Regions from separate parts of the Kitasatospora cineracea genome, predicted to be linked through region 1. Evidence: riboswitches for the same ligand, from Rfam matches in the RefSeq annotation. Region 1 holds a riboswitch; the other holds the start of a gene.

Region 1 (4,203 bases):
GGCGTTGGCCCACATCCACATCGCCACCGGGTCGTACTCGTCCGCCATCATCACGGTGGACACGCCGGGCCCGTCGGGCGCCTGCGCGGCGGCCCGCTGCACCAGCGCCCGGGCCGCCTCCACGGACGGCGGCGAGGCGTCGTACAGGTCCAGCCCGATCGCCAGGTAGCCCTCGCCCAGCACCGGCTGCACCCAGGCCCGGCGCAGCGAGCGCAGCGGCCGCACCTCGCCCGCCTGCTGCTCCAGCACGGAGAAGAACGGCGAGCCCTGCACCGGGGGTTCGGAGATCCGCAGCGGGCCGGCCGGCAGCCGGTCCAGGCCGAGCGCGATCCGCCGCAGGTCGGCCCAGGGCACGCCGACGCCGCCGCCGGGGCGGTGCGGGTCGAGCCACAGGCCCCAGCGCGAGCGGTACAGCGAGGCGGCGATCTCCGGCCCGGAGACCACCTCGTGGGCGCGCGTCCAGCCGCTGGCGGCGAGCTGCCCGGGGGAGGTCGCGCAGGGCGCGTAGCCGTGCCCGCCGACGTCCATGTTCCCGTACTGGGCGTCCGGGCTGCCGGGGCTGCCGTGCCACAGCAGCATCCAGACCTGTCCGCCGGCCAGGGCGCGCAGCAGCCCCTCGTACGCCTCCCAGCGTTCCGGCGCGACTGCTGCGAGGGCGCGCTCGACCGCCCCCGGGTCGCCGACCGCTCCCGTCACGTCGCCGCCCTACTCTCTGTCGTCCGTTCCGCCGTGCTCCGGTGTACCGGGCAACCCTATGGGGCGGACCCGGCGGCCGTCATGCCGCCGGCCCCGCGCGCCGGGCCGGATCCGCCGTCACGGCCGCACGTAGAAGGGCTGCACCCGCCCCAGCATCCACTCCACCACCGGGTCGGCCACCAGGTCGAGCAGCACCAGGTGGACGCCCCAGCTGGGCGGCGCGGTTCCGAGCGCCCGGCCCAGCGCGGTGTTCACCTCGGCCGGGTCGGCGGGGGCCGCCGGGTCCAGCTGCACGCCGACGTACAGCAGGGTCGGCTCGCCCTCCACCCGGGCCAGTGCCCGACGGGCCGTCAGGACGCCCGGCAGCGCGACGAGTTCGCCGGTCGCGGCGGCCAGGAAGGCGTACGGCTCCTGGTGCGGCTCGGGCTCCTTGAGCGCGACCCGGGCGCCCTCGGCCACCCCCTGCGCCTCCCACTGCTCGCCGCGCGGCCCGCGCCGCAGCTCGCCGACGCCCTCCGGCGGCACCGGGATGCCCACCGGCGCCTCCGGGTTGACCGCGATGCCGATGCCCAGCGGCAGCCCGCGGGCGAACTCCCACATCGGGGCGATCGCGAACGGGATGCCCGGGCAGTGCTGCAGGTACTGCTCCTGCGAGGAGTACACCGGGACGTACGGCGCACCGGCCAGCTCCAGCGTCGGCAGGTCCAGCGAGTCGGCGTCCGGCGCGGTGCCGGACGGCAGCGGGATCCACACCTGGCTGCGGGCCAGCACCTCGATCACCCGGGGCGTCGCCCCGGGGTCGCCGAGCGCGGCCGTCAGCACCTGCTCCAGCTCGTTGGCCGGCCAGGCCCCGCCCTCCAGCACCCCGTCCAGCGGGAACCCCATCTCGCCCCTCCACATCCGCGGTTGCGATCAGGTTAGCGGCGCGCGGGCGCCCCCCGTGCGGAGGTGTGACCGGGCCCCTCTCCCACCGGGTGCCCCCGGCATGCCATGATGGGCCCGCCCAAACTTCATACCGGCCGCTCGAACCCGCGCGGGAGAGCCGGAACGGCCTGCTCAGGCCGCGACCGGCGCCGAAGGAGCAAGTCCTCCCCGGAATCTCTCAGGCACCCCTACCGCCCGGGCTAGGCAGATCTGGAAAGTGGACACGGCCGCGCCGTGCGCCCACCCACGGTGCAAGCCGCCATCCTTGTCAGGAGGCGGCGAAGCTCTCAGGTTCGACGACAGATGGGGGAGATTCGCCCCAGCCTGCCCGTTTCCAGATCCCGGGAGTCCCGCCGTGTCCCTCCGCCTGACCGCGCTCGACGCGCTGCACCGCTCGCTCGGCGCCACCATGACCGACTTCGCGGGCTGGGACATGCCGCTGCGCTACGGCAGCGAGCGCGAGGAGCACCTCGCGGTCCGCACCCGGGCCGGCCTGTTCGACCTCTCGCACATGGGCGAGATCACCGTCTCCGGCCCGCAGGCCGGCGAGCTGCTCGACCACGCGCTGGTCGGCTTCATCTCGGCGCTCGGCGTGCTGCGCGCCCGCTACACCATGATCTGCCGCGAGGACGGCGGCATCCTGGACGACCTGATCGTCTACCGCACCGCCGAGGACGAGTACCTGGTGGTCGCCAACGCCTCCAACGCCCAGGTGGTGCTGGACGCGCTGACCGAGCGCGCGGCCGGCTTCGACGCCGCCGTCCGCGACGACCGGGACGCCTACGCGCTGCTCGCCGTCCAGGGCCCGGAGGCGAACGGCATCCTGGCCAAGCTGACCGACGCCGACCTGCCCGGCCTCAAGTACTACGCCCTGCTGCCCGCCACCGTGGCCGGCCGCCAGGTCTGGCTGGCCCGCACCGGCTACACCGGCGAGGACGGCTTCGAGGTGTTCTGCGCCCCCGCCGACGCCGAGCACCTGTGGACCGCGCTGACCGAGGCCGGCACCGCCGAGGGCCTGGTCCCGTGCGGCCTGTCCTGCCGCGACACGCTGCGCCTGGAGGCGGGCATGCCGCTGTACGGGCACGAGCTGTCCACCGGGCTGACCCCGTTCGACGCGGGCCTCGGCCGGGTGGTGCGCTTCGACAAGACCACCAACGGCGGCGCCTTCGTCGGCCGCAAGGCCCTGGAGGAGGCCGCCGCCGCGGCCGAGGCCAAGGCGCCGCGCAAGCTGGTCGGCTTGGTCTCCGAGGGCAAGCGCGTCCCGCGCGCCGAGTACTCCGTGGTGGACGCCGAGGGCGCCGTGATCGGCCGGATCACCTCCGGCTCGCCGTCCCCGACCCTGGGCAAGCCGATCGCCATCGCGTACGTGGACGCCGCGCACGCCGAGCCGGGCACCGCCGTCGCGGTGGACGTGCGCGGCAAGGCCGAGCCGGTCGAGGTCGTCGCGCTGCCGTTCTACAAGCGCGCCCGCTGACCCTCCCCGCAGTCCTTTTCCGGTTCGTCCGCCCAGCGGACGGCCGCGCCCTCCCCTCCCGCGATCCTGGAGAATGACGTCATGAGCAACCCCACGCACCTGCAGTACACCAAGGAGCACGAGTGGCTGACCGCCGCCGTGGACGGGGTGTCGACGGTCGGCATCACCGCGCACGCGGCCGACGCCCTCGGCGACATCGTCTACGTCCAGCTCCCTGCGGTGGGTGACACCGTCACCGCGGGTGAGACCTGTGGCGAGCTTGAGTCCACCAAGTCGGTCAGCGACCTCTTCTCCCCCGCCACCGGCGAGGTCACCGAGGTCAACCAGGCCGTCATCGACGAGCCGGCCCTGGTCAACTCGGAGCCCTTCGAGGGCGGTTGGCTGTTCAAGGTCCGGGTCGAGGCGACCGACGAGCTGCTCGACGCCGACGGCTACACCGCCTTCACCGGCGCCTGACCGGGAGACCCCCTCATGACGGTCCTGAACCAGTCCCTCCACGCGCTCGACCCGGAGATCGCCGCCGCGGTCGACGCCGAGCTGCACCGCCAGCAGACCACCCTGGAAATGATCGCCTCCGAGAACTTCGCCCCGGTGGCGGTCATGGAGGCCCAGGGCTCGGTGCTCACCAACAAGTACGCCGAGGGCTACCCCGGCCGCCGCTACTACGGCGGCTGCGAGCACGTCGACGTGGTCGAGCAGATCGCCATCGACCGGATCAAGGAGCTGTTCGGCGCCGAGCACGCCAACGTGCAGCCGCACTCCGGCGCGCAGGCGAACGCCGCGGCGATGTTCGCGCTGATCCAGCCGGGCGACACCATCCTGGGCCTGAACCTGGCCCACGGCGGCCACCTGACCCACGGCATGAAGATCAACTTCTCCGGCAAGCTCTACAACGTGGCCGCGTACCACGTGGACGAGAAGACCGGCCAGGTCGACATGGCCGAGGTCGAGCGCCTCGCCAAGGAGCACCAGCCCAAGCTGATCATCGCCGGCTGGTCCGCCTACCCCCGCCAGCTGGACTTCGCCGAGTTCCGCCGGGTCGCGGACGAGGTCGGCGCCCTGCTGATGGTCGACATGGCGCACTTCGCCGGCCTGGTCGCCGCCGGCCT
Region 2 (4,203 bases), 3.8 Mb from region 1:
GTGCGGGGCGAGCCGCTTGGCGATGTAGTTGGCGTTCAGCACGGCCACCTGGGTGGCGCGCTTGAGGCCCTCGCCGCCCATCAGCCGGACGTACGACCAGGAGATCGGCAGGATCGCCGCCGAGCCCCAGGGCGCGGCCGAGATCGGTCCGACGCCGGTCGCGGGGCCGGCCTCGGCCTGCAGCGGGTGGTTGGGCAGGTACGGCGCGAGGTGCGAGCGCACCGCGACCGGGCCGACGCCGGGGCCGCCGCCGCCGTGCGGGATGCAGAAGGTCTTGTGCAGGTTCAGGTGCGAGACGTCCGCGCCGAACTTGCCGGGCTTGGCGAGGCCGACCAGCGCGTTGAGGTTGGCGCCGTCGACGTAGACCTGGCCGCCGGCCTCGTGGACGAGCGCGCAGATGTCGGTGATCTGGGTCTCGAACACGCCGTGGGTGGACGGGTAGGTGACCATCAGGACGGCCAGCTGCTCGCCGTGCTGGGCGATCTTCGCCTTCAGGTCCTCGACGTCCACGTCGCCGTCGACGAGCGTCTTGACCACGACGACCCGCATGCCGGCCATCGCCGCCGAGGCCGCGTTGGTGCCGTGCGCCGACGAGGGGATCAGGCAGACGTCGCGCTGGGTGTCGCCGTTCGCCCGGTGGTAGGCCCGCACCGCGAGCAGACCGGCCAGCTCGCCCTGCGACCCGGCGTTCGGCTGGATCGACACCGCGTCGTAGCCGGTGACCTCGACCAGCTGCTGCTCCAGCCCGCGGATCAGCGTCAGGTAGCCCTCGGCCTGCTCCACCGGCGCGAACGGGTGCAGCTGCCCGAACTCGGGCCAGGTGACCGGCTCCATCTCGGTGGTCGCGTTGAGCTTCATGGTGCAGGAGCCCAGCGGGATCATGCCGCGGTCGAGCGCGTAGTCCCGGTCGGAGAGCCGGCGCAGGTAGCGCAGCATGGCGGTCTCGGAGCGGTGGCTGTGGAAGACCGGGTGGGTGAGGTACTCGTCCTCGCGCAGCAGCCCGGCCGGCAGCGCGTCCGCGTCCTCGGCGACCTCGGCCGACACCCCGAACGCGGCGAACACGGCCGCCAGGTGCTCGCGGGTAGTGGTCTCGTCGCACGACACGGACACCCGGTCCCCGTCGGTCCGGTGCACGTTGACGCCGCCGGCCAGCGCCGCGGCCACGACCTCGTCGGCCCGGCCCGGGACGACCGCGGTGACGGTGTCGAAGAAGGTGTCGTGGGCGAGTTCGACGCCGCCCGCGCGCAGGCCCGCGGCGAGCGCGGCGGCGTAGCGGTGGGTGCGGCGGGCGATGTCGGCGAGGCCGTCGGGGCCGTGGTAGACGGCGTACATGGAGGCCATCACGGCGAGCAGCACCTGCGCGGTGCAGATGTTGGAGGTGGCCTTCTCGCGGCGGATGTGCTGCTCGCGGGTCTGCAGGGCGAGCCGGTAGGCGCGGTTGCCGTCGGCGTCGACGGAGACGCCGACCAGGCGGCCGGGCAGGTTGCGGGCGTGCTCGGCGCGCACGGCGAGGTAGCCGGCGTGCGGGCCGCCGAAGCCCATCGGGACGCCGAAGCGCTGCGAGGTGCCGCAGGCGATGTCGGCGCCGAGCTCGCCGGGCGAGCGCAGCAGGGTGAGGGCGAGCAGGTCGGCGGCGACCGCGACGACCGCGCCGAGCCCGTGCGCCTGCTCGATGACGGCCTTCAGGTCCCGCACCGCGCCGGACGCGCCCGGGTACTGGAGCAGCACGCCGAACACGCCGCGCTCGGCGACCTCGGCGGGGATGCCGTCGCTCAGGTCGGCGGTGACGACCTCGACGCCGGTCGGTTCGGCGCGGGTCTCGATCACGGCGAGGGTCTGCGGCAGGGTGTCCGCGTCGACCAGGAAGACGCCGGGCTTGTTCTTGGTGACGCGCCGGGCCAGCGCCATCGCCTCGGCGGCGGCGGTGCCCTCGTCGAGCAGCGAGGAGCCGGAGGTGTCCAGGCCGGTCAGGTCGGCGACCATGGTCTGGAAGTTGAGCAGCGCCTCCAGGCGGCCCTGCGAGATCTCCGGCTGGTACGGGGTGTAGGCGGTGTACCAGGCCGGGTTCTCCAGCACGTTGCGCAGGATGACCGGCGGGGTGAAGGTGCCGTAGTAGCCGAGGCCGATCATCGAGGTGAGGACCTGGTTGCGGCTGGCCAGTTCGCGCAGCTCGGCGAGCACCTGGGCCTCGCTGCGGCCGGCGGGCAGGCCGAGCGCGGTGAGGCTGCGGATGGCGTCGGGGACGGCGGCGTCGGACAGCTCGTCCAGGGAGGCGTAGCCGACCTGGGCCAGCATCTTCTGCTGGGCGTCGCTGTCGGGACCGATGTGGCGGTGCTCGAAGGGGCTGGCCTGCTCAAGGTCGCTGAGCGTCGGCTGGGCGTTCATGGGGGTCGGGCCTCCTGGTCGCGGACCGGCGGTGGTACGCACGCGGTCGGCGGCCGTGGGAGCGCCTGGGCGTACGAACCCGTCAGCCTCCCCCTCTGTCATCGGTACCTGAGAGCTTCGCACGACCGGGCCGGGGCCCGTCCGGCTTGCACCGTCGGCGAGGGCGGGGGCCGGTCGGCTCCGGTGCCGACGGTCCTGCCCTGCTTTCCAGAGTGACCTGTCCCGTTCGGTACGGATGCCTGAGAGATTCCGGGGAGGGGTTGCTCCTTCGGCGTCCCGCGTCCGGCCTGTTCGGGCCGGTTCGGGACTCTCCCGAGCGGGCTCGGCGGTCGCCTCCGAGGTTACCAGCGCGGACCTCCCGGATCACCGGTGCGGCCCTGTGATCTGCCCCGGACGGCGGTGTCCGGAGTGCCGCCGTCCGTTACGTGCCGTTTGGTGTGGAGTGGCGGCCCGGCACGCTCCTCCGGCCGCCTCCCGGACATCCCTGAGGAGCGGCAGGACTGGAGGACAGCGTGCAGACCGATATCGATCCGCGCGACCTGATCGGACACAAGGCGGTCGACCGGAACGGTGACAAGATCGGCACGGTCGACGAGGTGTACCTGGACGACGCCACCGGAGAACCGGAGTGGGCGGCCGTCCGCACCGGGATCTTCGGCCGGGACGCCTTCGTCCCGCTGACCACCAGCGAGTTCTCGGGCGACGAGCTGCGCGTCCCGTACGACAAGTCGCTGATCAAGGAGTCGCCGGACTTCGGCGTGGGCCAGCACCTCTCGCCGGCCCAGGAGCTGCAGCTGTACCGCTACTACGGGCTGGACACCGGCGCCGACGCCGGTTCGGGTCCGGCGGCGAAGCCCGCGGCAGCGGCGGCGGCCGGGACGGCGGGGACGGCGGCGGCCGCGAAGGAGCATCCGCGCCAGGAGCCCGCGTCGGCGCCCGCCGCAGCCGCTCCGGACCGCGACTTCGGCACCGTCGCCTCCTCCCCCTCCCCGGCCCCGGCCCCGGCCCCGACCGCCGCTGCCGCCACACCGGCCGCCTTCACCGCGGCCAAGCCCCAGCAGACACAGCAGACGCAGCAGGCACAGCAGGCGCAGCCCCAGCCTCACTCGCAGTCGCAGTCGCAGCCGGCCCCGGTGGAGCCGACCGCGCCGGTGGAGATCACCTGCCGCGAGGAGCGCATCGACGTCAGCACCGAGTGGCACGTGGTGGGCACCACCCGGCTGCGCAAGTACGTGACCACCGAGCAGGTGGAGCGCCGGGTGCCGGTGGTGCGCGAGCGGGTGCGGGTGGAGCGGATCCCGGTGTCGGACGCGGAGCGGGCGGCGCTGAGCGAGCAGGAGATCGCCGAGGCGGTCGAGGAGGTCACGCTGCGCGAGGAGCGCCCGGTGGTGCGCAAGTACCTGGCGCCGATCGAGCGGGTGCGGCTGGTGGTCGAGCGGTACACCGAGGAGGAGGTGGTCCGCGAGGAGCTGCGCCGCGAGCAGGTGGAGGTGCACGACGCGGCCGCCGGCGGGGACGGCGAGGCGCCGCAGCAGCGCCAGCCGTGGAATGCGCAGCCGCAGTCGCCGACCGCGGGCAGGCCCCAGGCGTCGGCCGCGAACGGCAGCTCGGAGCACGCCCGGCCGGAGCCGCTGCGCTCCTGACGGTCCGCCAACTGCCCGGCCCCGGCCCGCTTCGGCGGGCCGGGGCCGCCGCTTTGCCAAAGCTTCACCAATCGATATTTGACAGAGTGAAGCATCTCCCGACAGAGTTATTTCAGTTCATGCACTATCGCCTGTCTGAAGCAACCGTCGGAGGAGTCCCCGTGAGTGAGGCACC

Evidence for each region. Region 1 has a riboswitch for glycine ahead of gcvT (glycine cleavage system aminomethyltransferase GcvT). Riboswitches for the same ligand answer to the same signal wherever they lie in the genome.
Region 2: linked by a shared signal. The riboswitch ahead of gcvP (aminomethyl-transferring glycine dehydrogenase) and the one ahead of gcvT (glycine cleavage system aminomethyltransferase GcvT) in region 1 are both predicted to bind glycine.

The regions. Positions count from the first base shown of each region.
Region 1 is NZ_RJVJ01000001.1:157,011-161,213, forward strand. It holds gene EDD39_RS00705 (enhanced serine sensitivity protein SseB C-terminal domain-containing protein) at 1-696, opposite strand, end outside; gene EDD39_RS00710 (enhanced serine sensitivity protein SseB) at 814-1,581, opposite strand; glycine riboswitch at 1,721-1,824, shown strand; gene gcvT (glycine cleavage system aminomethyltransferase GcvT) at 1,976-3,094, shown strand; gene gcvH (glycine cleavage system protein GcvH) at 3,176-3,550, shown strand; gene glyA (serine hydroxymethyltransferase) at 3,566-4,203, shown strand, end outside.
Region 2 is NZ_RJVJ01000001.1:3,983,308-3,987,510, reverse strand. It holds gene gcvP (aminomethyl-transferring glycine dehydrogenase) at 1-2,385, opposite strand, end outside; glycine riboswitch at 2,603-2,710, opposite strand; gene EDD39_RS39630 (PRC and DUF2382 domain-containing protein) at 2,898-4,028, shown strand; gene EDD39_RS18085 (MFS transporter) at 4,190-4,203, shown strand, end outside.